DNA from 3 places in the Mesorhizobium shangrilense genome. Region 1 is predicted to be linked to each of the others. Evidence: riboswitches for the same ligand, from Rfam matches in the RefSeq annotation. Region 1 holds a riboswitch; each other region holds the start of a gene.
What was found. Region 1 has a riboswitch for thiamine pyrophosphate ahead of thiB (thiamine ABC transporter substrate binding subunit). Riboswitches for the same ligand answer to the same signal wherever they lie in the genome.

Region 1 (7,874 bases):
TTCGCCGGGCCTTTCGGGGCTGATGCCTCGGCCTTGCTTGCTCCCAGCGCTTCGCCATTCTCGGCCTTCGCCCGCGATTTGCGATCGTCCAGCCGGGTGCCGCCGCGTTGCGCCAGCATGTCCGAATAGCCGCCGGCATATTCGATCCAGCGGCCGCCGCCGTCCGGCGCGATGATGCTGGTGACGGTGCGGTCGAGGAAATCGCGGTCGTGGCTGACCAGGATGACGGTTCCGGCGAAACCGGCGACCAGTTCCTGCAGCAGTTCCAGCGTCTCCATGTCGAGATCGTTGGTCGGCTCATCGAGCACGAGAAGGTTTGCCGGCCGCGCCAGAACACGGGCCAGCAGCAAGCGCGCCCGCTCGCCGCCCGAAAGTTCGCGCACCGGCGTGCGCGCCTGCTCGGGCTTGAACAGGAAGTCCTTCATGTAGGAGACGACGTGGCGCTGCTCGCCATTGATGACGAGGTTCTCGCCACGCCCGTCGGTGAGATATTGCGCCAGCGTTTCGGCCGGGTCGACCGCCTCGCGTTTCTGGTCGAGCGTGGCGATCTCCAGATTGGTGCCGAGCCGCACCGAACCGGCGTCCGGCTTCATTTCGCCGGTCAGCATCTTCAGGAGCGTCGTCTTGCCGGCGCCGTTGGGTCCAACCAGGCCGATACGGTCGCCACGCTGGATGCGGGTGGAGAATTCCTTGACCACGGTGAGGTCGCCAAAGCTCTTCTCGATGTTCTTCGCTTCGATCACCAGCTTGCCGGATTCGGCGGCGTCGCTGGCCACCATGGTGGCCGAACCTTCGGCGCCGCGATGGCCGTGAAAGCGCTGGCGCATGGTCTGCAACTCACCCAACCGGCGCATGTTGCGCTTGCGCCGCGCCGTCACGCCATAGCGCAGCCAGTGCTCTTCGCGCACGATCTGGCGGCCGAGCTTGTGCTGCTCGCGCTCTTCTTCTTCCAGCACCAGATCGCGCCATTCCTCGAAATGGCCAAAACCCTTGTCCAGCCTGCGGGTCTGGCCGCGATCGAGCCAGACGGTTGCGCGCGAGACGCGCTCAAGGAAGCGGCGGTCGTGCGAAATCACGATGAGCGCCGAGGAAGTGCGAACCAACTCCTCTTCCAGCCATTCGATCACCGACAGGTCGAGATGGTTAGTCGGCTCATCGAGCAGCAGAATGTCGGGCTCCGGCGCCATGACGCGGGCAAGTGCCGCGCGCCTTGCCTCGCCACCGGACAGGTCGTTCGGTCGCTCCTCGCCGGACAGGCCGAGATGTTCCATCAGATAGATGGCGCGATAAGGATCATCCGCCGGTCCCAACCCTGCCTCGACATAGGCACGGACGTTCGTGAACCCATCCATGTCAGGCATTTGCGGCAGATAGCGCACCGTCGCCGAAGGTTGGCGGAAGACTTCGCCGTCCTGCGGCTCGATGAGGCCGGCCGCGATCTTCAGCAGCGTCGACTTGCCCGAGCCATTGCGGCCGACGAGCGCGATCTTGTCGCCGGCCGAAGCGGCCAATGCGGCGCCGTCGAGCAGCGGCGTACCGCCAAAGGTCAGTTTTATGCCGTCGAGATTGAGAAGTGGCGGGGCCATATCAGCTTTCAGGTAGTGGATGGGGATGAGCGAGCAGCAGTGCGCGACCACGTCCCAGAGCGATTTCGAGCCGACCCTTGACCTCGTTGGAAATGGTCAGCGAGGAGCCGAATGCGACCTCGACATCATCCAGCGGCCATTTGGCGCCTTTGACCGTGAGGCCGGAGAGATCCGAGAAACCAAGGACGGAAAAAAGTGTCGCATCGGCGTAGTCGAAGCCGGCCTTCCCCGGCAGCAAGGGGATGCCTTCCTGCGCGCCGCTGGTCAAGATCACCTCTGTCCCGGCCTGGGCCAGCCGCAGACCGAGCGCCAGATGCAGGAAGGCGTGGTCGGCGCGCTTGCCGCCGAAAGCGCCAACCAGGATGAGGCGGGTCGCGCCACGTTCGAGCGCCGCGGCGATGGCCAGTTCGCCATCGGTCTTGTCTTTCTCAGCAGGGAAAGTCCGACGCGGCACGGCGGCGAGATCATCGGGCAGATTGGCTGGTACCGAATCGAAATCGCCCACCCACAGTTCCGGGACAAGACCCAGCATCCGGGCATGGCCGATGCCGGCGTCGGCGGCGATGCCGCGAGAACCCTCGACCTGGCGGTCGAGCCGTGGCGTGCGGATGAGGTCGCCGCCAAGCAGGATGGTGAATGTGCTCATGTGCGTCGCCCTTACCAGCCCGGCACGGGAAACGGAAGGCGGCAAACTCCCACTTGCGTGGTTGATCGGCCGGGCCTATGTGTCGAAACGCTCTAACGGGGTGCCGGACGCGATCTTCGCGGACCGGCTGAGAGGCAATCTCGCCAACCCGCTGAACCTGATCCGGTTTGTACCGGCGGAGGGATTAGACGTTTCGGACAGTCCGACGCCTCAATTCCTTTCAATTCGAACGAAGGAGGCGCCGATGCGCACGCTTTTATACTCTGTTGTCTCAGCCATGGTTGTTGCCATATCCGGCCCGGCCTTCGCCAAGGACAAACTCACGGTCTACACCTATGAGAGCTTCACCGCCGACTGGGGTCCTGGTCCCGCCGTGAAGAAGGAATTCGAGGCCGAATGCGGCTGCGATGTCGAATTCGTCTCGGTCGCCGACGGCGTGGCACTGCTCAACCGCGTCAAGCTGGAAGGCGCTTCGACCAAGGCCGACATCGTGCTCGGCCTCGACACCAATCTCACCGCCGAAGCCAAGGCCACCGGCCTGTTTGCGCCGCATGGCACGGTGTCGGACCTCAATGTGCCCGGCGGCTGGAGCGATGATACGTTTGTTCCCTTCGACTACGGCTATTTCGCCGTCGTCTATGACACCGAGAAGCTGAAGACGCCGCCGAAGAGCCTGAAGGAATTGGTCGAGGGCAGCGCCGACGACAAGATTGTCATCCAGGACCCGCGCACCTCGACGCCTGGCCTTGGCCTGCTCTTGTGGGTGAAATCGGTCTATGGCGACAAGGCACCGGAAGCCTGGGCCAAGCTCAAGTCGAAAGTGCTGACCGTGACGCCAGGCTGGAGCGAGGCCTATGGCCTGTTCACCAAGGGCGAGGCGCCGATGGTGCTGTCCTACACGACGTCGCCCGCCTATCACATGGTTGCCGAGAAGACCGAACGCTATCAGGCGGCGTCCTTCGAGGAGGGTGAATACCTGCAGATCGAGGTCGCCGGCATCACCACCACCGGCGCGAAGAACCCGCTGGCGGAAAAGTTCATGGCTTTCATGACCGGGCCGAAGTTCCAGGATGTCATTCCCGAGACCAACTGGATGTTCCCCGCCGGCAAGACCGATGCACCGCTCAATCCGGCCTTCGACAAACTGGTCAAGCCGACCAAGACGCTGCTGTTCAGCCCTGAAGAGGTCGCCGCCAACCGCAAGGCCTGGGTGGATGAATGGCTGGCGGTGATGAGCAAGTAGCCCTTGCAATGGTGCCGGTGCGTTCGACCGATTCACGCGTCACCGCCGGCATCGTCGCGCTCGGGGCAATCGCGCTGCTGATCGGTGGCGCGATCGCTGGCCTGCTCCTTGAAGGCGTCCAGGATCTTTCAGGCGCCTGGGCAGCCTTCGATCCCTATCTCTTTCGCGTCGTGCGCTTCACCCTGTGGCAAGCGGTGCTGTCGACGCTGCTCTCGGTCGTGCCGGCGCTGTTCGTCGCCCGCGCCCTGTCGCGGCATCCGCGCTTTTTCGGACGAAGCTTTATCCTGCAGCTCTTTGCCGTGCCGCTGGCGCTGCCGGCCATTGTCGCCGCGCTCGGCATCCTGGCGCTCTACGGTCGCGCCGGCTATTTCGCGGATGTGTTCACGGTGATCGGCAATGGCAGTTGGCCGGGCATCTATGGCCTGGCTGGCATCCTGGTTGCGCACGTCTTCTTCAACCTGCCGCTCTGCGTCAGGCTGTTTCTCGAGGCACTGCAGACGGTGCCAGCCGACCAGTGGCGGCTGGCGAGCCAGCTCGGCATGGGCGCCGGGCCGGCTTTTCGGCTGATCGAGTGGCCAAGGCTGCGCGCGGCCATTCCGGGCGTCGCCGGGCTTGTCTTCATGCTCTGCATAACGTCCTTCACCATCGTGCTGACACTGGGCGGCGGTCCGCGCGCGACGACGCTGGAGGTCGCGATCTATCAGGCACTGCGCTTCGATTTCGATCCCGCGCGCGCCGTGGCGCTGACCGCGCTGCAGATCGCGCTGACCTTTGTCGTGGTGCTGGTCCTGGCGCGCTTCGGCGTCAATGTAACCGGCGACGCCAATCTGCCGGTGGCGTCGCGCCGCTATCTATCGGTGGGCAATGGAGAGAGCTGGCTCAACGCCTTGCTGGTCGTTCTCGCTCTGCTGTTCGTCGCCGGGCCGATGGTGGCGACGGTGATCGCCGGGCTTGGCGCCGATCTCGGCCGGTTGGCCGGCGAGAGCGCGGTGCGGCAGGCGACGCTGACCAGTGCCGTGCTCGCCTTCCTGTCGGCGCTGCTCTCGGTGATGCTGTCGCTGGCGCTGGTCATGGCGCGCTGGGCGCTGGCCCTGAGCCGTGGCGCAGGCTCCAGGACGTTGCTCGAACACGCCGCCGACACTGGCGCCGGCTTCGTGCTCGTCGTGCCGCCGATCGTCATTGGCGCCGGCTGGTTCCTGGCTCTGCGCACTATCAGCGACGTCTTCGCCGTCGCACCGATCATGGTCGTCACCGTCAACGCGGTGATGGCGATGCCTTTCGCCATCCGCGCCGTCCGCCCCGCCTATGACGCGGCGAGCGAGCGCCACGAACGGCTTTGCGCACAGCTCGGCATTTCAGGCTGGAACAGGCTGATACTGGTCGACTGGCCGTCATTGCGGCGGCCGCTCGCGACCGCCTTCGCCTTCGCCATGGCGCTGTCGCTTGGCGACCTCGGCGTCATCGCGTTGTTCGGCAGCGATTCGGTGCAGACATTGCCCTATCTGCTCCTGGCGCGCATGGGTAGCTACCGGACGGAGGACGCTGCCGGTCTGGCGCTGCTGCTGGGCGTTGTCTGCCTGGCGCTTGTCCTGGCTGCGGACCGGCTGGGGAGGGGAGGGAAATCATGACGCTCGCCAAGGCAGACGGGATGATCGAAGACGGCACCGCCGTGCGGCTCGAGAACGTCTCGTTCAGCTATGGCGATGCGCCGCTCGTCTTCGATGTCGGCTTTGCCGCCTCGAAGATCACCGCCGTCATGGGCCCGAGCGGTTCGGGGAAATCGACCCTGCTCAATCTGGTCGCAGGTTTCGAGATGCCGCGCTCCGGCCGCGTGCTGATCGGCGGGATCGATGTCAGCGCGCAGCCACCTTCGGCACGACCGGTGTCGATGGTGTTTCAGGAGAACAACCTCTTTGCCCATCTTTCCGTGGAGCAGAATGTCGGACTAGGCCGTTCGCCGTCGCTACGGCTGAGCGATGCGGACCGGGTTTTGATCGCCGGGGCGATCGAACGCACCGGCCTTGCCGGAAAGGAGAAGCGATTGCCGCGCGAACTCTCCGGCGGCGAGCGTCAGCGTGTCGCGCTCGCCCGTGTTCTGGTGCGCGACCGCCCGGTGCTTCTGCTGGACGAGCCTTTTGCCTCGCTTGGCCCAGCCTTGCGCGACGACATGCTCGATCTGGTGGCCGGTGTGCATGCCGACCGGCCCATGACGGTGCTGTTCGTCACGCACCAGCCGGAAGATGCGCGCCGCATCGGCCAGAATGTGGTATTCTTGGACAATGGTTCGGTCGCCGCGACGGGTGCGGCGGCTGATTTCTTCGCCGGGGCTGGCCCGGAGGTCTTCCAGCGCTATATCGGGGCAGGTCCGATTGGCGCCGGATCACAAGATATTGCCCGGAAGCGGACATAATTTACGGTCAAACCGGCCCAAGGCGATGCGGCGCTTGCTTGCCATGATCAGGGTAGTGTGGCTAGGTCCACCCTGTATTGGTCTGGCGCGGCCGTGATTTGCCTGCATGCCGTGCGTCACCCCGGACGCCAAAAGACGTTGCAACATGTTGATTTTGCGCGTGATCTCCACGAGTTTTCGAGATCATGGGCCAAGACCTGGAAGGAAGCGGTTCTGCCGACCCGCATGCATAGAGTACGGATGAAACCACTGGCGCGCTTCTTCGCGCTGGCCGGCTTTGCCGTGGCGCTGGCAAGCTGCCAGATGTTCACGCCTCCGGCAGTTCAGGAATCCGGCTTCCAGCCTTCCGACAAGCCCATCACGGTCGACAATGTCGCCGCCAACAGCAAGCTCGCCGAAATGGCCAAGGCGCAGCATCCGCGCATTCTTGCCACGTATGGCGGCGAATATTCCGACCCGAAGCTCGAACGCATGGTTGCCAAGGTCGTCGGCAATTTGACCGTCGTGTCGGCAAACCCGACCCAGACCTATCGCATCACCATCCTGAATTCGCCCAACGTCAACGCCTTCGCGCTGCCAGGCGGCTATCTCTACATCACGCGCGGCCTGCTTGCGCTGGCCAATGATTCTTCCGAGCTGGCCGCGGTCATCGCGCACGAAATGGGCCATGTCACAGCCAATCACGGCCTGCAGCGCCAGCAGCTCGAGGCCGAGGAAGGCCTGGCGACCAAGGTCGTCTCCGATGTGCTCGGCGACAGCCCGACCGCCAAGGCGGCGCTGATCCGCGGCAAGCTCAGGCTCGCCCAGTTCTCGCGCAACCAGGAACTGGAGGCCGACGCCATCGGTATCAAGTCGATCGGCGAGGCCGGCTACGACCCTTATGCCGCCGGCCGCTTCCTGCAGTCGATGTCGGCCTATACCGACTTTCGCTCGATCAGCGGCGCCACCGACCCAAGCCTCGACTTCCTGGCGACCCACCCCAACACGCCGCAGCGCATCGATCTGGCGCAGCGCCATGCCCGCCAGTTCGGCGCGCCCGGCTTCGGCACGCGCGATCGCGATTCTTTCCTCGCCGGCATAGACGGCCTGCTCTACGGCGACACGCCGGAGGAAGGCTATGTGCGCGGCGAAACCTTCCTGCATCCGGGCCTTGGCGTGTCCTTCTCGGTGCCCGAAGGCTTTGTCATCGACAATTCGGCCGCGGCGGTGACGGCGACCGGCCCCGGCGACATGGCGATCCGTTTCGACGGCGTCTCGATCGACAAGAACCGCCCGCTGACCGACTATGTCCGCAGCGGCTGGGTTGCCGGCCTCGTAGACAGCAGCGTCAAGCAGGAGACGATCAACGGCAATGAAGCGGCGACCGCGCATGCGGGCGCCGAGGGCTGGCAGTTCGATATCGCGGTGATCCGGGCGGGTGGGCAGGTCTACCGGCTGTTGACGGCGGCACCTTCGGCCAGCACGAACCTGGACAGCGTCGCGCGTTCGGTCAGCGGCAGCTTCCGTATACTCAGCGCGGCGGAAAAGGCGGCGCTGAAGCCGCTGCACATCCGCGTGCTCACCGTGCAGCCGGGACAGACCATGGGCACGCTTGCGGCACAGATGGTCGGCGTCGATCGCAAGCTCGACCTGTTCCGTGTGCTCAATGCGTTGTCGCCCGGTGCCGCCGTCTCGGCCGGCGACAAGGTCAAGATCGTCACCGACAAGTAGCCGGTGTTCTTGCCCCAGGCGGTCCGGCTTCGCTGGATCAGGCGGCCATGAATTCAGGGTTCTGCCTGACCAATGCCACCTTGAGCTTCTCCATGGCGCGTGCCTCGATCTGACGGACGCGTTCCTTGGAGATGCCAAGCGTCTCGCCGAGCGACTCGAGCGTCGCGCCTTCTTCACTCAGCCGGCGTTCTTCGATGATCCTGAGCTCGCGGGCGTTCAGCGCACCGAGCGCGGTCTTCAGCCATAGCGAACGGCGCTCGACATCGATCGTGTCGCCGG
Region 2 (7,874 bases), on a different contig from region 1:
CCTCTTTCAGCCGGCCGACTCTCCCGACCGCCGGATCGATGATGACGGTCTCCTCTGGAATAGTTTTGGCGGGCTGCGCCGTCTTACGGTGCTTCCGGCCGATCGGCAAACCACCGCAAGGCGATCACTCAGATGGATGCAATCTCCTGGAGCTTCTCGAAAACAAACAGCTTGCCTTTGCGCACGCTGTCTTCGAGTGATCTCGCATTCGCCAGATGCGCCGCAATCGCGCTGGCCAGCATGCAACCCGTCCCGCGCATCGATGCGGCAAGGCGTGGTGTGTCGAAGTGGATTGGCTGCTGATCGGAACGCAACAGAATGTCTGTCGATCGGGGTCCCGTTGCATGACCACCCTTGATCAGCAGGGCCTGCGCGCCGGTGGCCAACAATTCCCGGCCTTGTCTGACCGCGCCGTCCTCATCCACTGCCGGTTCCGAGCCAACAAGGAGCGCCAGCTCGATGAGATTGGGAATGACGACCCGGCAAAGCGGCATCAGATCGCGCTTCATGACGGCGATGGCACCTGTTGCCAGCAGCGCCCGGCCTGACGTCGAGGCCAGCACCGAGTCGAGCACCGCCGGCACCTGCGGATTTTCGCGCAGCACGGTGGCAACGGCAACGATGATCTCGGCCGTTGCGAGCATGCCTATCTTGATGGCCGCGACCTTGTTGGCCTGAAGTGCCGCCCGCATTTGATCGGCCACCAGACCGGGTTGACAAGGATGGATCGCCGTGACGGCTTCGTGCGTCTGCACCGTTAGCGCCGTGACAGCAAGGCAGGTGCGCACGCCAATGGAAGAGATCGTCTCGATGTCGCGCGCGATGCCGGCGCCACCGCTGGAGTCCGACCCACCGACAACAAGCACATGCGGTTCTCGCTTCAGCGCCATCGGTCCGTCTTTTCGATCCATTCTCGCGTGCGCGCTTCGGGGTCGTCCTTCAGCGTAATGTCGGTCACCACCGCGGCGCTATCCGCGCCAGCCGCAAAGACACCGTCGAGCCGGTCTGGGTTGAGGCCACCAATGGCGACCAATGGAATCGGTGCGACCCGGCGCTTCCATTCGCTGATCCGTTCGATCCCTTGCGGCGCCCATTTCATCTTCTTCAGGATGGTCGGGTAGATGGGGCCGAGCGCGATATAGTCGGGCTCGGCGAACATCGCCGTTTCCAGTTCGATATCATCATGTGTGCTCAGTCCGAGCCTGACGCCGGCTGCCCGAATCCGTGAAAGGTCGGCGGTCTGCAAATCCTCCTGGCCGAGATGCACGAAGTCGCAGCCTTCCTTGATCGCCAGCCGCCAGTAATCATTGATGATGAGCTGGCACCGGTATCGAGCGCACAAGGCCTTCGCCTTGCGGATCTCCGCGCGCAACCCGGCCTCATCCATGGTCTTGATGCGAAGCTGCACCAGCCTGACGCCGAGCGGCACCAGCCGTTCGATCCAGGCAGTGCTGTCGACGATCAGGTAGAAAGGATCGAGCTTCATGAAAACACCGCCCTGCCGATCGTCGGTGTCGATGGCACGGCGACGTCACGCGGTTCGAGCGTTCCCGAACTGAAAGCCTCACGACCGGCCTCGACCGCCTTGCCGAACGCACGCGCCATGCCGACCGGATCGGCCGCCTTGGCGACCGCCGTGTTCAGCAGCACGGCGTCGAAGCCGAGTTCCATGACAGTTGCCGCGTGCGACGGACGCCCGAGCCCCGCATCCACAATCAGCGGGACATCGGGGAAATGTCCGCGCATCGAGCGCAGTGCCATAATGTTGACCGGCCCCAGCGCCGAGCCGATCGGGGCGCACCACGGCATCAAGACCTTGCAGCCCGCCGCAAGCAGCCGCTCCGCGACAACAAGGTCATCGGTGGTATAGGGGAATACCGCAAAACCGTCTTCACACAGGATGCGGGCGGCTTCGACCAGGCCGAACACATCCGGCTGCAGCGTATCGTGGTTGCCGATCACTTCGAGCTTGATCCAGCTCGTGCCGAAGACTTCGCGCGCCATTTTCGCGGTCATGACCGCTTCCTTGACGGAGTGGCAGCCAGCAGTGTTGGGCAGGATTTTGACGCCGAGCGAGCGGATCAACGACCAGAATTGTTCGCCGGCCCTACCGCCTGCCATTTCACGGCGCAACGAGACGGTCACCACGGAAGTGCCCGAAGCGTTGACGGCATCGGCAAGGATGGCCGGCGAAGGATATTGCGCGGTGCCGAGAAGCAGGCGCGACGGAAGCTCGGTTCCATAAAGCTCGAGCATGGTCTAGCCACCCTGCATGGGCGAGAGGATTTCGATCCGGTCGCCGTCGCTCAACTGGAACTCCGCCCGCTTGGCCTTGTGCACGAGGTCGCTGTTGACGGCCGTTGCCAGCCAGTCGCCCTCATAGTCGAGCGCGGCAAGCAGTTCGGCCAGCGTGGTGGCGGCAAGCTCATGCGCTTCGCCGTTGACGGTCAGTCTCATGAGCAAGCTCCTTGGTTCTGTCTTGACTGAAAACCAGGTCGGCAGCCTGGCGCGCCATGGCGGGGGCGAGGAGAAAACCGTGACGATAGAGCCCGTTGATCGCGATGATCTCACCGTTCGCTTCGACGCGCGGCAGGTTGTCGGGAAAGGCTGGACGAACGCCGACACCGGCTTCAACGATCTCGGCCTCGCCAAAGGCTGGATGGAGGGCATAGGCGGCACCCAGAAGCTCCATCATGGAACGCACTGTCACCGGTCCGGCGGACTGGCTTTCAATCATCGTCGCGCCAATCATGAAACGATGCTCGGTGCGCGGCACCGCATAGAGTGGAAAGCGCGGATGCAGCAGCCTGACCGGGCGCGACAGCGAGATATCAGGCGTGCGCAGGATCAGCATCTCGCCGCGAACGCCGCGCAGCCTGTCATCGGCTGCTGCCATTCCGGTGCAGTCGATCTGACGATCGAAACCGGAACCATGCCGGGCCTCGCAGCCGAAGTGGAATTCGACACCCATGGCCGAGAGCTTGTCATGAAGTGCCGCGATCGCCTGGCGCGGGTCGAGATGAGCCTCATCGGGAAACAGCAATCCGCGCCGGAAGCGGCCGGCGAGGTCGGGCTCCAGGATCGCAATTTCGTCCTCATCGACACGCCGATGCCCCGACGTGCGACTGGCGAACCGGTCGAGCTCGCCGGCATCACGCGGCGCGGCCACGACCAGCGTTCCGGCCCGTGTCACCTGACCCGGCAGGGCCGCATCCCACCAGTCGGCGGCGTCGCGTCCGAGATCCAGCACCAGCTGTTCGGCACTTTCACGCTCGCACCATGGCGCCAGCATGCCGCCGGCGCACCATGACGCATTGCCACCGATGCCACGCCAGGTCTCGACGACGGTCACCGCCGCGCCGCGAGCTGCGAGCTCAAAGGCGGCAGTGAGGCCGGCGACGCCGGCCCCTTTTACGAGCGCCCTCATGACGATTCCGGCGCCTCTGGCATGAGCGGTACGCCGGTCTCGTCTACCGGCAAGTAGAGATCGCCGCCCTCGCGGTATTTCGTCGCCATCGCCGCCATGCCCTCTTTCTGTGCCTCGGCACGGATGTCGTGGGAGATACGCATGGAGCAGAATTTCGGCCCGCACATCGAGCAGAAATGGGCCACCTTGTGCGCCTCCTTGGGCAAGGTCTGGTCGTGGAAGGACCGCGCGGTTTCAGGATCGAGCGACAGGTTGAACTGGTCTTCCCAGCGGAACTCGAAGCGCGCACGGGAAAGGGCATCATCCCTGACTTTCGCTGCCGGATGGCCTTTCGCCAGATCGGCGGCATGGGCAGCGATCTTGTAGGTGATCACGCCAATCTTGACATCGTTGCGATCGGGAAGGCCGAGATGCTCCTTGGGCGTGACATAGCAGAGCATGGCGGTGCCGAACCAGCCGATCATCGCAGCGCCAATGCCTGAGGTGATGTGGTCGTAGCCCGGCGCGATGTCGGTCGTCAGCGGCCCAAGCGTATAGAACGGCGCCTCGCCGCAGACGGTGAGCTGCTTGTCCATGTTCTCCTTGATCTTGTGCATCGGCACGTGGCCGGGCCCCTCGATCATCACCTGGCAATCCTTGGCCCAGGCGATCTTCGTCAGCTCACCCAGCGTTTCCAACTCGGCGAATTGCGCCGCGTCGTTGGCATCGGCGATGGAGCCTGGACGAAGGCCGTCGCCGAGCGAGAAGGACACGTCATAGGCGCGGCAGATGTCGCAGATCTCGGCAAAGTGCTCGTAGAGGAAGCTTTCCCGGTGGTGGTGCAAGCACCATTTGGCCATGATCGACCCGCCGCGCGAGACGATGCCCGTGACCCGGTTCACGGTCAGCGGAATGTAGTGCAGCCGCACGCCGCCGTGGATGGTGAAATAGTCGACGCCTTGTTCGGCCTGTTCGATCAGCGTGTCGCGGTAGACCTCCCAGGTCAGGTCCTCGGCGACGCCGCCGACCTTTTCGAGCGCCTGGTAAAGCGGCACCGTACCGATCGGCACCGGTGAATTGCGCACGATCCAGTCGCGGATGTTGTGGATGTTGCGGCCGGTCGACAGGTCCATCACGGTATCGGCGCCCCAGCGGATCGCCCAGACCATTTTTTCGACCTCTTCGGCCATCGACGAGGTGACGGCGGAATTTCCGATATTGGCGTTGATCTTGACCAGGAAATTGCGGCCGATGATCATCGGTTCGCTCTCTGGGTGGTTGATGTTGGCGGGAATGATGGCCCGCCCGCGCGCCACCTCGTCGCGGACGAATTCGGGCGTGACGAAATCGGGAACAGCGGCGCCGAAGCTCTCACCGTCGCGCTGCAGCTTGCCGCGGGCGATCTCGCGGCCGAGGTTTTCGCGGATGGCGACGAACTCCATCTCGGGCGTGATGATGCCGGCGCGCGCGTAGGCGATCTGTGTCACCGCCTTGCCGGCCTTGGCCCTGAGCGGTCGGTCGCGGACCGGAAATTCCGGTGTCAGGCGCTCGCCCGCCGCGAATCCATTGTCTTCTGGCCGGACATGGCGGCCGTCATAGGCTTCGACATCGGCACGCGCGGTAATCCATTCATGGCGAAGCCGGGCAAGGCCTTTCTCGATGCTGGTTTCGACCGTCGGGTCGGTATAGGGGCCGGACGGATCGTAGACGGTGACGGGCGGTTCGCCCGCTGTCGGATGGACGGAGATTTCGCGCATCGGCACTTTGATGTGCGGGTGGATGGTACCGAGCTTGTGGATCTTCCGTGAGGCAGGCAGCGGTCCCGTTGAGACGGCTGGGGTGAGGGCATTCATCTTGAGGCTCCTTTGCTCATGCATTGGAGACCCAGTTCTGTGCCGGAAGGATGAGACGCTTTGGCTGCCCTGTTTGGAAACAGGACTTCGGGCGTGAACTCCCGCAAAGCGCTTGCACCGTCCCTACGCCAGTATGAACTGGATCAGGTTCAACGGGTCACTGCGCGCTCTAGCAGTATCTCAGCCCCTTGCCGGGACTCCCCTGGTGAATGCGCCGAATTGAACGGGCCGGCGCTATTTTGTCAAGCGCATTTGGCCGCGCCGGTGATCGGCAGCCAATCAAGTCGTGCTGAAAGGCTGACGAATGCGTTGGGGAAAGTCACGCCCCGGAGACCAGGGCAGGAATGGCCAAAGCTTCATTCGCCTCGTCAAGGATGGAGAAACTGTAGCGGCCATCTGCGTCAAGGTCGACGGAGTAGCTCAGGCGGTCGAGTATGTGGTTGTCCTGGTCGAACGTGACGATCCGCGGCTTCAGCGAGGTGATTTCAGCTTCGTCCAAATAGATGGAGTTGCAGACAATGATCTGGTCGTCTGGCTGGCAGGTGCGAGCGGCCGCGCCGTTGAGGATACAGCAGCGTGAGCCACGCTCGCCCAGAATGACATAGGTCGAAATCCGTGCACCGGAATTCTTGTTCCATATCTCCACGAATTCCATCGGCAGGATCCCTGCGGCTTCACAGTGGTCGGGGTCGAGCGTTATCGAGCCGTGGTAGTTGAGGTTCGCTTCGGTGACGTAGATGCCGTGCAACTTGCCGGCGACTAGTTTTCGCATTGGTCTGTTGTCCTATCCACCATTCATGATCAGTCCTGCGCGCGGCTGAGTCGCCCCGTTAAATTCCGACCACCAGCGCACCGCCGCTGAGACCGGCACCTGCCGCCGCCAGCAGCTCTTTCTGGTGGATCAGCGATAGGGAGAGTCGCGGCGGAAGAGTTGCCGTAGCCGGTGATCGTCTTGACGATTGCTTGATCCGCTATGCCAAGATTCCTCCCGACCACATCGAAAATACGGGCATTGGCCTGATGCGGCAGAACCGGCCAACATCCTGTGGTCGCACTCCTGCAGCGGCAAGCGCGCTTGTCGAGCAATCGGTCATCATCTCGACAGCCTTGGTGAACACCTCGCGACCGCCAGTCATCGTCATCCGGGTTTGCCCAGCTTTGCTGGGTCTTTGCTGTCTGATTGACGATGATCGGAAAGGACATTTTGACTCACTCCGTTCGTACTTCAGGCGATCATGAGCCCCGATAGTCGAGGCCGATATCCAGGATCGGCGCGCTGTGGGTCAGTCGACCGATGGAAATCAGGTCGACGCCGGTCGCGGCAATCGCTCGCGCCGTGTCGGATGTGATCCCGCCCGAAGCCTCGGTGATCGCGCGACCGCCAACGATTGCGACGGCGCGGCGGAGGTCGTCGAGGGACATGTTGTCGAGCAGGACAGCATCAGGAGCGAAGCCAAGTGCCTCCTCCAACTGAGCCAGTGTATCGATCTCGACTTCGATCTTGACCAGATGACCGGCACCGCTTCGTGCCCGCTCAAGCGCGGGACGAATGCCGCCGGCGATGGCGATGTGGTTGTCCTTGATCAGAACGGCATCGTCGAGGCCGAAGCGGTGATTGGATCCGCCACCGGCGCGTACTGCGTATTTCTCCAGCGCTCGCAATCCAGGCGTCGTCTTGCGGGTGCAGACGATCTTCGCGCCATGTCCGCGAACCGCGGCGACGATCGATGCCGTTGCTGTAGCGATTCCGCTCAGATGGCACAGGAAATTGAGTGCTGTCCGTTCGGCTGTGAGAATGGCCCGGGCCGGTCCAACCACGGATGCAATGACCTCTCCCCGCGTGACATTGTTGCCGTCTGCCCGCCCCACCGAGATTTCGACATCAGGATCGATCAGGCGGAAAGCGAGCATCGCCAGATCGAGGCCGGCGACAACGCCGGACTGGCGCGCCGCCAGCACGGTCCTCGCATAGTGTTGCTTCGGGACTACGGCTTCCGTGGTCACGTCGCCGGCTCTGCCAAGGTCTTCGAGAAGAGCTGCTCGTACAAGCGGCTCAAGCATGACCATGGGAAGCGGTGAGAGCTTCATCATCACTTAGCCCCTTCGAGGCTTGGAGAGTGTGCGAGCTCCCGCGCTGCCGCCAAGGCATCTACGAGAGTGAGTTCAAAGCGTCGGGCGACGGCAGCACGATGCGGAAAGTCGGCGCGGTAGTGAGCGCCGCGGCTTTCTTCGCGCGACAAGGCGGCGATCGCGATCATCAAGCCGACAGCCGCCGGATCCGATGCCGCGTCCTTGCCTTCGGCAAGCGGCAACAAGGCACGTGCAGTTGCTTTCAAACCTTCGCTATCCCGCACGATGCCGAGCGCTCGCGACAAGAGAGGGCGCACAGTCCTTGGATCGGGCGCAGGGAAATCGTTTGCAGTCGCCAGCTTTGTTCGCAGGACAGGAGTTCCTGCCAGACTTTCAGCGACGCAGCGCGCGCAGACAACCGCCTCGGTCAACGAGTTGCTGGCGAGCCTGTTGGCGCCGTGCAGCCCGGTCGAGGCGACTTCGCCGCAAGCCCAAAGCCCTGTAACGGAGGTGCGACCGGAGCCATCCACGGCAACACCACCCAT
Region 3 (7,874 bases), on a different contig from region 1:
ATTCGTCTATCTGCTGGCACGTGACATTCTCGGCCACAGGCGTGCGCTGGCCGCTGTGCTGCTGATGCCGTCGATCTACTTCTTTGGCTGGCCAACGCCGCAATTCAATCACGACTATGCGCAGATGCCATTCTGGGCGGCCATCTGCTGGTTGTTGTGGCGCAGCACCACCAGAAACGGACCGGGCTGGTGGCTTGCGCTGGGACTGGTCGCGGGCGTTGGAATCTACGCCAAGTTCTCCACCGGCCTGTTGCTGGTCTTTGGCGGGCTATGGATTCTGTACGACGCGCGCGCGCGCAGCCGGCTGGCCACACCGTGGCCGTGGCTCGCACTCGCGGCTTTCCTGGCTGTCATCACGCCGGTCACTATCGCGCTTTTCCGCATGGACTTTTTGCCCTTTTCCTATGTCGCCAATCGGGATTCGTGGGTCATGGCGAACCGCGCGCGCCTCTATTACATCGGCGTGCAATGTGCGGCGCTCGTCGGGTTCTTCGTCGTGCTCGCCATATCCGGCCTGTTGCGGCGAGGGACGGCCCCGCAGGCCGATGCGGCGCGCGAGCCGCCGATCGAACGTCGCGCGCTTGTCTATGTGCTGTGGATGGGGCTTGGGCCAGCGATCCTCATCATGATCGCTTCGCTGTTTTCCGGCATCGGCGAGGCCTGGGGAGCGCCGATGTACAATCTGGTCGGCGTGGTTGCCATTGCTTTTCTGGGCCACCGGCTCGGCAGCCGCGAGATGCGCGCGCTGATGGTCTGTTCGGCGGCCTGCATCGTCGTCATGTCCAGCGCCTATGCCGGAATCCGCTGGTCGAGCTGCAATCTGTTCGGCCACCTGCAACCTGTCTGCTGGCCCTCGCAAGCGATTTCGGACGAGGCGGAAGCCTACTGGCACGAGAAGGTGCAGGCACCCCTCGGCATCGTTGGCGGCGAAACCGGCACGGCCCTGGTCGCTGGACTCAAAGCCTATGACAAGCCGTCGATCTTCACCGATCTCAACATGCAGTTCGCGCCGTGGATCACCCCGCAACGATTGCAGGAACAGGGCATATTGATGGTCTGGCCGGGCGACGGCGCACCGCCGCCTCAAATCGGGGCCTGGGTGAAGAACCTTCCGGTCAAGACCGTTCTTTTCCACTGGTCGCTCAAGGCTCCGCCCTTGCCGGTCAGCTTCGTGGCGATTCCACCGGGAACGCCCGACCTGCCGATTGAGGCAAGCCAGGGAAGATGACGAGTCGCCTGGTTGACGGCGCGACCACCGCCCGTGCCCTCCGACGCAGCAGCTGATTTCCAGGCAACCGGGTATTCGTCCTGCGATCCAACCGGCCGTCACGCGGCAGGTTTTTGCATTCTCCGTGAACCATTCCGTCTCGATGCGCGACACATCATCGTAGACGGAAACACCTCATTGGAGAGTTCAGATGACTACCATACTGCGAAACGCACTTCTCGCCGCTGTCGCAATATCTTCGATGGCCGGGTCCGCCTTGGCCGACAGCCAGGCCGTCAAGACGGAATGCGACAAGACGATCACCAACGATTTGTGGAATGGCCGGTGTTGCGGCACCGGCGACGCGAACTGTTTGGGTGGCGAAAATCACGACCATGACAGAGGGGGCAATCGCGGCAACGGCCGTGGACGAGGCTGAAATTCATGGCACCCTGACCGCCGGCTGCCTGGCCGGCGGCTGTTTTGTATCCAAAGCCGGTGCTGGCGCGGGCTTCGAGGCCCAGCGAGGTCTGTTCGCTTGTCACGGAAGCCATGCAGGGGCATCAAGGTTGGGTGGCGAAAGCAACATATTATCCGAACCTCGATTTTCCATTTGGTTCGGCAGACAAATCAAATCTGGCATCAATCATTCGCATCTCTGTGATTGCCCTCTATACGGAAACGCCTTGATCGCGGATGGGTTCTTGCTGATGGTGGGCGAGGTTAAGCTTTCTTCGGAGATCAATCGGAAAGACCGGCCGTAACGGGCTCTTGTCGGGGACTGGAACGAAACCGCAGCTGTTCGTTGCGACAATCCGAGAAATCAGATGGGGTGGATGATGAGCGACATCCAAAAGATCGTATTGATGATCTTGGCGGCGCTGGTGGCGATTTCCCTGATCGTGTTTGCCAATGACCGACTGAGGCACAGGGCCGACTACGCCCAGCGGCCCGCGGCCGCCGATGATGCGTCCGGCGGATCAATGTAGCAATGTAGCAGAAGCCCGCTAGGCATCTCCTGCGGGTGCCATCATGGTACCTGTCTTCGCAGCCCGCCTCGGCTTCCGCCGGGGCGGGCTTTTCGCGTTTTGGCGTTGCGAAGCGATGGCCCCTCGCTTGCATGCTTCCACCTCCAGGTTTTGAACGACTGGACGAAGGCTGCAGCAATGCCCATTTATGGGGAAATCCAAAGGAGACGTGATATGGCGACTTCGACCGAACGCGCGGTTCTTGCCGGCGGCTGTTTCTGGGGCATGCAGGATTTGATACGACGCTACCCCGGCGTCATTTCCACCCGGGTCGGCTACAGCGGTGGTGATGTGCCCAATGCCACCTACCGCAACCACGGTACTCATGCCGAAGCCATCGAGATCATCTTCGATCCGAACCGGATCAGCTATCGCACGCTGCTGGAATCCTTCTTCCAGATCCACGATCCGACGACGCGCAATCGTCAAGGCAACGATGTCGGAATGAGCTATCGCTCGGCGATATACTACACCAGCGACGAGCAGAAGCGCGTTGCCGAGGACACGATTGCCGATGTCGACGCGTCGGGCCTGTGGCCGGGCAGGGTCGTCACCGAAGTCACGCCAGCTGGCGCCTTCTGGGAGGCGGAGCCGGAGCACCAGGATTATCTGGAGAAATATCCCAATGGCTATACCTGCCATTTCGCCAGACCGGGCTGGAAGCTGCCGGTTAGGGAGAAGGCGGTTTCGTAAGGTTCACTGGCCGAGAGGCTGCGTATTGTGCTTGCAACAATGAGGCCGTGGAGCGGGTGCTCCACGGCCTCATTCATTTTCCTCCGTCGATGACTACTTGGCGCGATCTACTGTGCGGCTGTGCCGTGTTTCTGGACAAGGCGGTATTCATGCCAGATCAGCACCATGACGATCAGATCGAACACGGTGAGTACGACGAGGCCGGCCGAGTGGGTGTAGCTGAAGCGGTAGACCTGGTAGGCGATGAACAGCGACAAGATGACGAGAGACGCCGGGTACGCCCACAGTTTGTTCCTGAGCAAACCTGCCACCAGGGCAATTTTCACCAGTCCGTGGCTTAGTAGATAGAACGCGTAGAAATGCTGCGTGCTGACCGAGAAATTGCTCGCCATGCTCATCAAGTGGCTGGCAATGAAATCATGGGGATCCTCGATCAGTTCTTCCTGTGTCAGCCTGTTGACCAGGGAAACGATAGTGCTTGTGCTGACGAGGGCAAGCACGAGGCCGCCGACGCACTCGACGAGCGCATGCGCGCCCTTGAGCAGCACGCTGATCTGGAAAATCTGGTGGATACGGTGTTCGTTCATAGGCTCCAGCCAGCGACTGATTGATCAATTTGAGGGTGCGGCTATTTCAACCGTAACGGGCGTTCATTCATCCAGTTCCTGCCGGCGCACGCGCTTTGATGCGACGTATTGCGCGCGATGCTCTGAAAAAACCACTTCCGCAATCGCTCGAATGGTGCTTTAAGGCGTCCATCCACAGGGGTGCTCCGTACGGTCGGGGCTGAGACGGGGGCGGCAAGCCCACAAACCCTAGAAGCTGATCTGGGTAATACCAGCGGAGCGAGGCGGGCTATGTTTTCAGGCGCACAGATTTCACTATATCCCATGACCGACGATTTCGTCGGTGTCATCCTTGGCGCATTAGGCGCTCTCGATCCCTACCGTGACAAGCTCAGGATCGAGACCGACGACATCTCGACTTTGCTGGTCGGGCCGCCCGAAGTGCTGTTTCCTGCCATGCGCGACTTGTTCGTGGCGGCGGCGGCCAGCGGCAAGCATTGCGTGCTTTCGGCGGCCATTTCGCGCGGCTGCCCCGGCGAGCCCGACGATCCGATCTGCCGTTCCGACGCCGTCGGCGGGCCGGTCGGACCACTCAGCCTGCGCAAGGATGCGGCCATCGCAGCGGTGCGGGAAGCGGATGTCACCGGCCAGCCGGTGGCGGTGCAGTTCTCGCTTTATGTGATGGGCACCGGCGACCACATGGACGAAATCTACGGCTGCATCGACTTCCTCAAGCAGTCGGGCGTCTTCGACCGTTCCAAGCATTTCTGCAGCAGATTGCGCGGCGACGCTGGTGCAGTGTTCTCGACGCTGAACGAGGCCTTCTGCCGGTTCGGACCGGGCGCCGGCCACGTAACCCTCGACGTCACGGTCTCTGCCAACAGCCCAACCGCCATCTGACGCCGCCAGCGCGCCGTTCGCTAGAGGTTTCGTGCCGTGCCCGGTTTACCAGATGCCCGTTCGCGCGGGTTCACATCAGCCATCGCCAAGGCCTTGCCGGCCGTCGTTTCGGTCGGTGCGCTGTTGGTGGCGTGGGAACTCTACGCCCGCTTCTCCGGCATCAAGCCGACGACGCTGCCGGCACCCTCGCGTGTCTTCGAACAGGCGCTGCTGAACCGAGATGCGCTGCTTGAAAACACCATTCCCACCGTCCGCGCCACGCTGCTTGGCTTTGCCTGTTCGCTGAGCACCGCTTTCGTTCTGTCAATGCTCATCGATTTCTATCGTCCGCTGCGACGGGCGCTGTTTCCGGTCTTCATCGTCAGCCAGACCTTGCCGCTGGTCGCCATCGCACCGCTGGTCGTGCTGTGGTTCGGCTTCGGCCTCGCGCCCAAGATCCTGCTGGTGGCGCTGGTCACCTTCTTTCCGATGCTGGTGGCCCTGGTGCAGGGCTATGAGGCGACCGAAATCGAGATCGGCCAGATGCTCAAGTCCATGGGGGCAGGGCGCTGGCGGATTTTTCTCTCGGCCCGGCTGCCCTCGGCGCTGCCCTATTTTTTCGCGGGCTTGAAGATCTCCATCACCTATGCGGTGGTCGGCGCGATCTTCGCCGAATATGCCGGCGCGGCGAAGGGGCTGGGCATCTACATGCTGTCGGCCAAGAACAATTTCCGCCCCGATCTGGTGCTGGCCGCGGTCGCGGTGAGCGCTGTGCTGACGCTGATCCTGTTCGGGCTGACGGCGCTCGTCCAGCGCCTCGCCATGCCCTGGGAGGGGGCAGGCGAGGAGCACAGGCAGCATGCCGGGGAGGGGGCGTCATGACCCGGCTCGAACTGCGCAACGTCAGCAAGCGCTTCGGCAACCTCGATGTGCTGGCCGATGTCTCGCTCAACGTGGCGGCCGGCGAATTCGTCTCGATCCTCGGCCCGTCCGGCGCCGGCAAATCGACGATCTTCCAGTTGCTGACCGGTGGGCTGAACGGCGCGAGCGGAGAGCTGCTGTTCGACGGTGCACCGCTTGATGACCATGGCCGTCACTTCGCCTTCATGCCGCAGCGTGACGCGTTGATGCCGTGGCGCCGCATCATCGACAACACGACGCTCGGCCTCGAGGTGCAAGGCGTCGGCCGCAAGGCGGCCCGCGCTCGTGTCGAGCCGCTGTTTGCCGAATTCGGGCTGGCTGGTTTCGAACGGCACTATCCGGCACAGCTTTCGGGCGGTATGCGACAGCGCGCGGCACTGCTGCGCACGGTTGTGCAGCAGCGCGACATGCTGCTGCTCGACGAGCCCTTCGGCGCGCTGGACGCCCTCACCAGAACGAGCATGCAGCGCTGGCTGGAACAGATGTGGCGGCATCATCGCTGGACGGCGCTGCTCATCACCCACGATGTTCGCGAAGCGGTGTTCCTGTCCGATCGCATCTACGTACTGTCGGCGCGGCCGGCCCGCATTGTCAGCGAGATCAAGGTGCCGCTGCCGCGCCCGCGCGATTTCAACGACGAGATGGCCCGCCAGGCCGGCGCGCTCGAAGCCGAAATCCTCGACATCATTCTCAACCCACGGACCGCTCAAAGGACATGACGATGACTGATTTCTCGCGCCGACAGGCCCTGCTGCTGACACTCGCCGCCGGCCTTGCCGGCACTTCCCGTTCCTTCGCGCAGTCATCGGCGTCGTCCGCGCAAAAGGTCACTGTCGCACTCGACTGGACGGTCAACACCAACCACATCGGCCTGTTCGTCGCCCGCGAGAAAGGCTTTTACACCGAGGCTGGCCTGCAGGCCGACATCCTGCCTTATGGCGACACCGGCTCGGGTACCTTGATCAGCAATCGCATCGCCGATTTCGGTATCAGCGGCGCGCTGGGCCTGTTCACCCAGAAAGCCGCGGGCGCCGACCTGAAAGCCGTCTATGCCGTTGTGCAGCACGAGACGGGCCGGGTGGTGTTCAATGCCGCGCGCAGCGAGATCAAAAGCCCGAAAGACCTCGACGGCCTCATCTATGGCGGCTTCGGCAGCGGCTGGGAGAATGCGCTGATCTCGACCATCATCCGTCACGATGGCGGCGAGGGCACATTCCAGACTGTGACGCTCGGGACCTCGGCCTATGAAGCTTTGGCCAACGGCTCGGTCGATTTCACGCTGGAAGTGTCGACCTGGGAAGGCGTCGACGCCGAGCTGCGGGGCATGAAACAGCACAGCTTCCGCTACGCAGACTATGGCGTTCCCGACGAGCACACCACCTTCATCGCCTCCAGCGACGCCTATCTGGCGGCAAACCCGAAGATCGCTTCTGCCTTCGTCCAAGCAACGCGTCGCGGCTATCAGTTTGCCGTCGACCATCCCGATGAGGCGGCTGCCCTCTTGATTTCAGCCAACAAGGACGCGCTGACCAATCCCACCCTGATCCAGGCGTCGTTGAAGGCGCTCATCGATGGACACTATCTGCGCGGCGAAAGCGGCATCATCGGCACGATCGACAAGGCCAAGATCGATGCGATGGGGGCGTATCTGTTTTCCTCCGGAATCCTGCGCGATGCCGATGGCAACGCGCTGAAGCAAAAGCCTGACTTTTCTGGCTATTTCAGCAACGTGTATCTGGGGTAGGGGCATATAAGCCAGGCTGCCGGCCTCGTTCCTGGCGATCTGAAAGAGCAGGGCGGCCTTGACGTGCCGCCCTGGTTCGTCATTGAGGGACAGGGCAGCCTCATAGAACTTTGCAACCGCCGGGCATAGACCGTCATAGGCCTGGTTTGCGTTCCCGATCGCTTCCATATCGGCCTGTGTACCGCCGACACGGATGAACGCAGTGGCGACCATCGACCAGTCTTCGTTACTGGCGGAAGTCGCCGGTAAGCCGCTTCTCCTCGCTGCTCCGAACGCGTGGAACAAGGTCGCGCCGATCTTGTCCATATAGAGCGCGAGATCGCGGTCCGATGTATTCAGGGCGTCCGGGCCCTTTGTGATCGGTGACCGCTGCCCTGGTCGCACCGCACACCTCTCCGATGCCTCCTCCTGCCTTGGTCACTGCCGCGATCTTCTGAACGATTGCCTCATATTCGGCGGGAAACTCCTGCTCGATTGCCTTGAAAATCTGGAACCCCTGCCCCTGTATCTGGTCACGAATCTGGGCAGTGGTTAGAGCGGGCGGTGCGGAGACGGTGCCTGTTGCCGTTTCATAGAGATATTTGCCGCCGGCAAAGCCGAGTGCCCACGATAGTGCCTTCACCGCAACGAAAGACAGAGCGGCTACAGCCGCCACGCCCAAACCCGTCCAACGCGCCATCTGGGAACCTCCGAAGACTGTCTATTTCGCACCGAGTCTGAGCGCCTTCTTGCGGTCGGCTGCTGCTCGCTTGTGGTTGCCCTTGGCTTCCCAGGCCTGGCTTCGCGCTTCGTAGAGACTGGCAAACTTGGGATTGAGTTTGATGGCGCTGCTGAGA

Region 2: it holds a riboswitch for thiamine pyrophosphate, as region 1 does, so the genes downstream of both, thiC (phosphomethylpyrimidine synthase ThiC) here and thiB (thiamine ABC transporter substrate binding subunit) in region 1, are expected to answer to the same signal.
Region 3: it holds a riboswitch for thiamine pyrophosphate, as region 1 does, so the genes downstream of both, ABVQ20_RS02735 (YkoF family thiamine/hydroxymethylpyrimidine-binding protein) here and thiB (thiamine ABC transporter substrate binding subunit) in region 1, are expected to answer to the same signal.

The regions. Positions count from the first base shown of each region.
Region 1 is NZ_JBEWSZ010000012.1:18,092-25,965, forward strand. Features, by position in the region: gene ABVQ20_RS37720 (ABC-F family ATP-binding cassette domain-containing protein) at 1-1,586, opposite strand, end outside; gene ABVQ20_RS37725 (thiamine diphosphokinase) at 1,588-2,232, opposite strand; TPP riboswitch at 2,319-2,433, shown strand; gene thiB (thiamine ABC transporter substrate binding subunit) at 2,477-3,475, shown strand; gene thiP (thiamine/thiamine pyrophosphate ABC transporter permease) at 3,484-5,103, shown strand; gene thiQ (thiamine ABC transporter ATP-binding protein) at 5,100-5,885, shown strand; gene ABVQ20_RS37745 (M48 family metalloprotease) at 6,126-7,595, shown strand; gene ABVQ20_RS37750 (RNA polymerase factor sigma-32) at 7,633-7,874, opposite strand, start outside.
Region 2 is NZ_JBEWSZ010000001.1:4,091,110-4,098,983, reverse strand. Features, by position in the region: gene ABVQ20_RS19875 (hydroxymethylpyrimidine/phosphomethylpyrimidine kinase) at 129-890, opposite strand; gene ABVQ20_RS19870 (thiamine phosphate synthase) at 881-1,486, opposite strand; gene ABVQ20_RS19865 (thiazole synthase) at 1,483-2,256, opposite strand; gene thiS (sulfur carrier protein ThiS) at 2,260-2,457, opposite strand; gene thiO (glycine oxidase ThiO) at 2,426-3,427, opposite strand; gene thiC (phosphomethylpyrimidine synthase ThiC) at 3,424-5,259, opposite strand; TPP riboswitch at 5,362-5,473, opposite strand; gene panD (aspartate 1-decarboxylase) at 5,579-6,031, opposite strand; partial or broken gene bioZ (3-oxopimeloyl-[acyl-carrier-protein] synthase BioZ) at 6,090-6,410, opposite strand; gene nadC (carboxylating nicotinate-nucleotide diphosphorylase) at 6,493-7,347, opposite strand; gene ABVQ20_RS19830 (L-aspartate oxidase) at 7,350-7,874, opposite strand, start outside.
Region 3 is NZ_JBEWSZ010000001.1:485,402-493,275, forward strand. Features, by position in the region: gene ABVQ20_RS02710 (glycosyltransferase family 39 protein) at 1-1,228, shown strand, start outside; gene ABVQ20_RS02715 (hypothetical protein) at 1,546-1,971, shown strand; gene ABVQ20_RS02720 (hypothetical protein) at 2,044-2,196, shown strand; gene msrA (peptide-methionine (S)-S-oxide reductase MsrA) at 2,410-2,928, shown strand; gene ABVQ20_RS02730 (DUF2127 domain-containing protein) at 3,036-3,515, opposite strand; TPP riboswitch at 3,682-3,795, shown strand; gene ABVQ20_RS02735 (YkoF family thiamine/hydroxymethylpyrimidine-binding protein) at 3,786-4,394, shown strand; gene ABVQ20_RS02740 (ABC transporter permease) at 4,476-5,255, shown strand; gene ABVQ20_RS02745 (ABC transporter ATP-binding protein) at 5,252-6,013, shown strand; gene ABVQ20_RS02750 (ABC transporter substrate-binding protein) at 6,016-7,038, shown strand; gene ABVQ20_RS02755 (hypothetical protein) at 7,265-7,717, opposite strand; gene ABVQ20_RS02760 (tetratricopeptide repeat protein) at 7,739-7,874, opposite strand, start outside.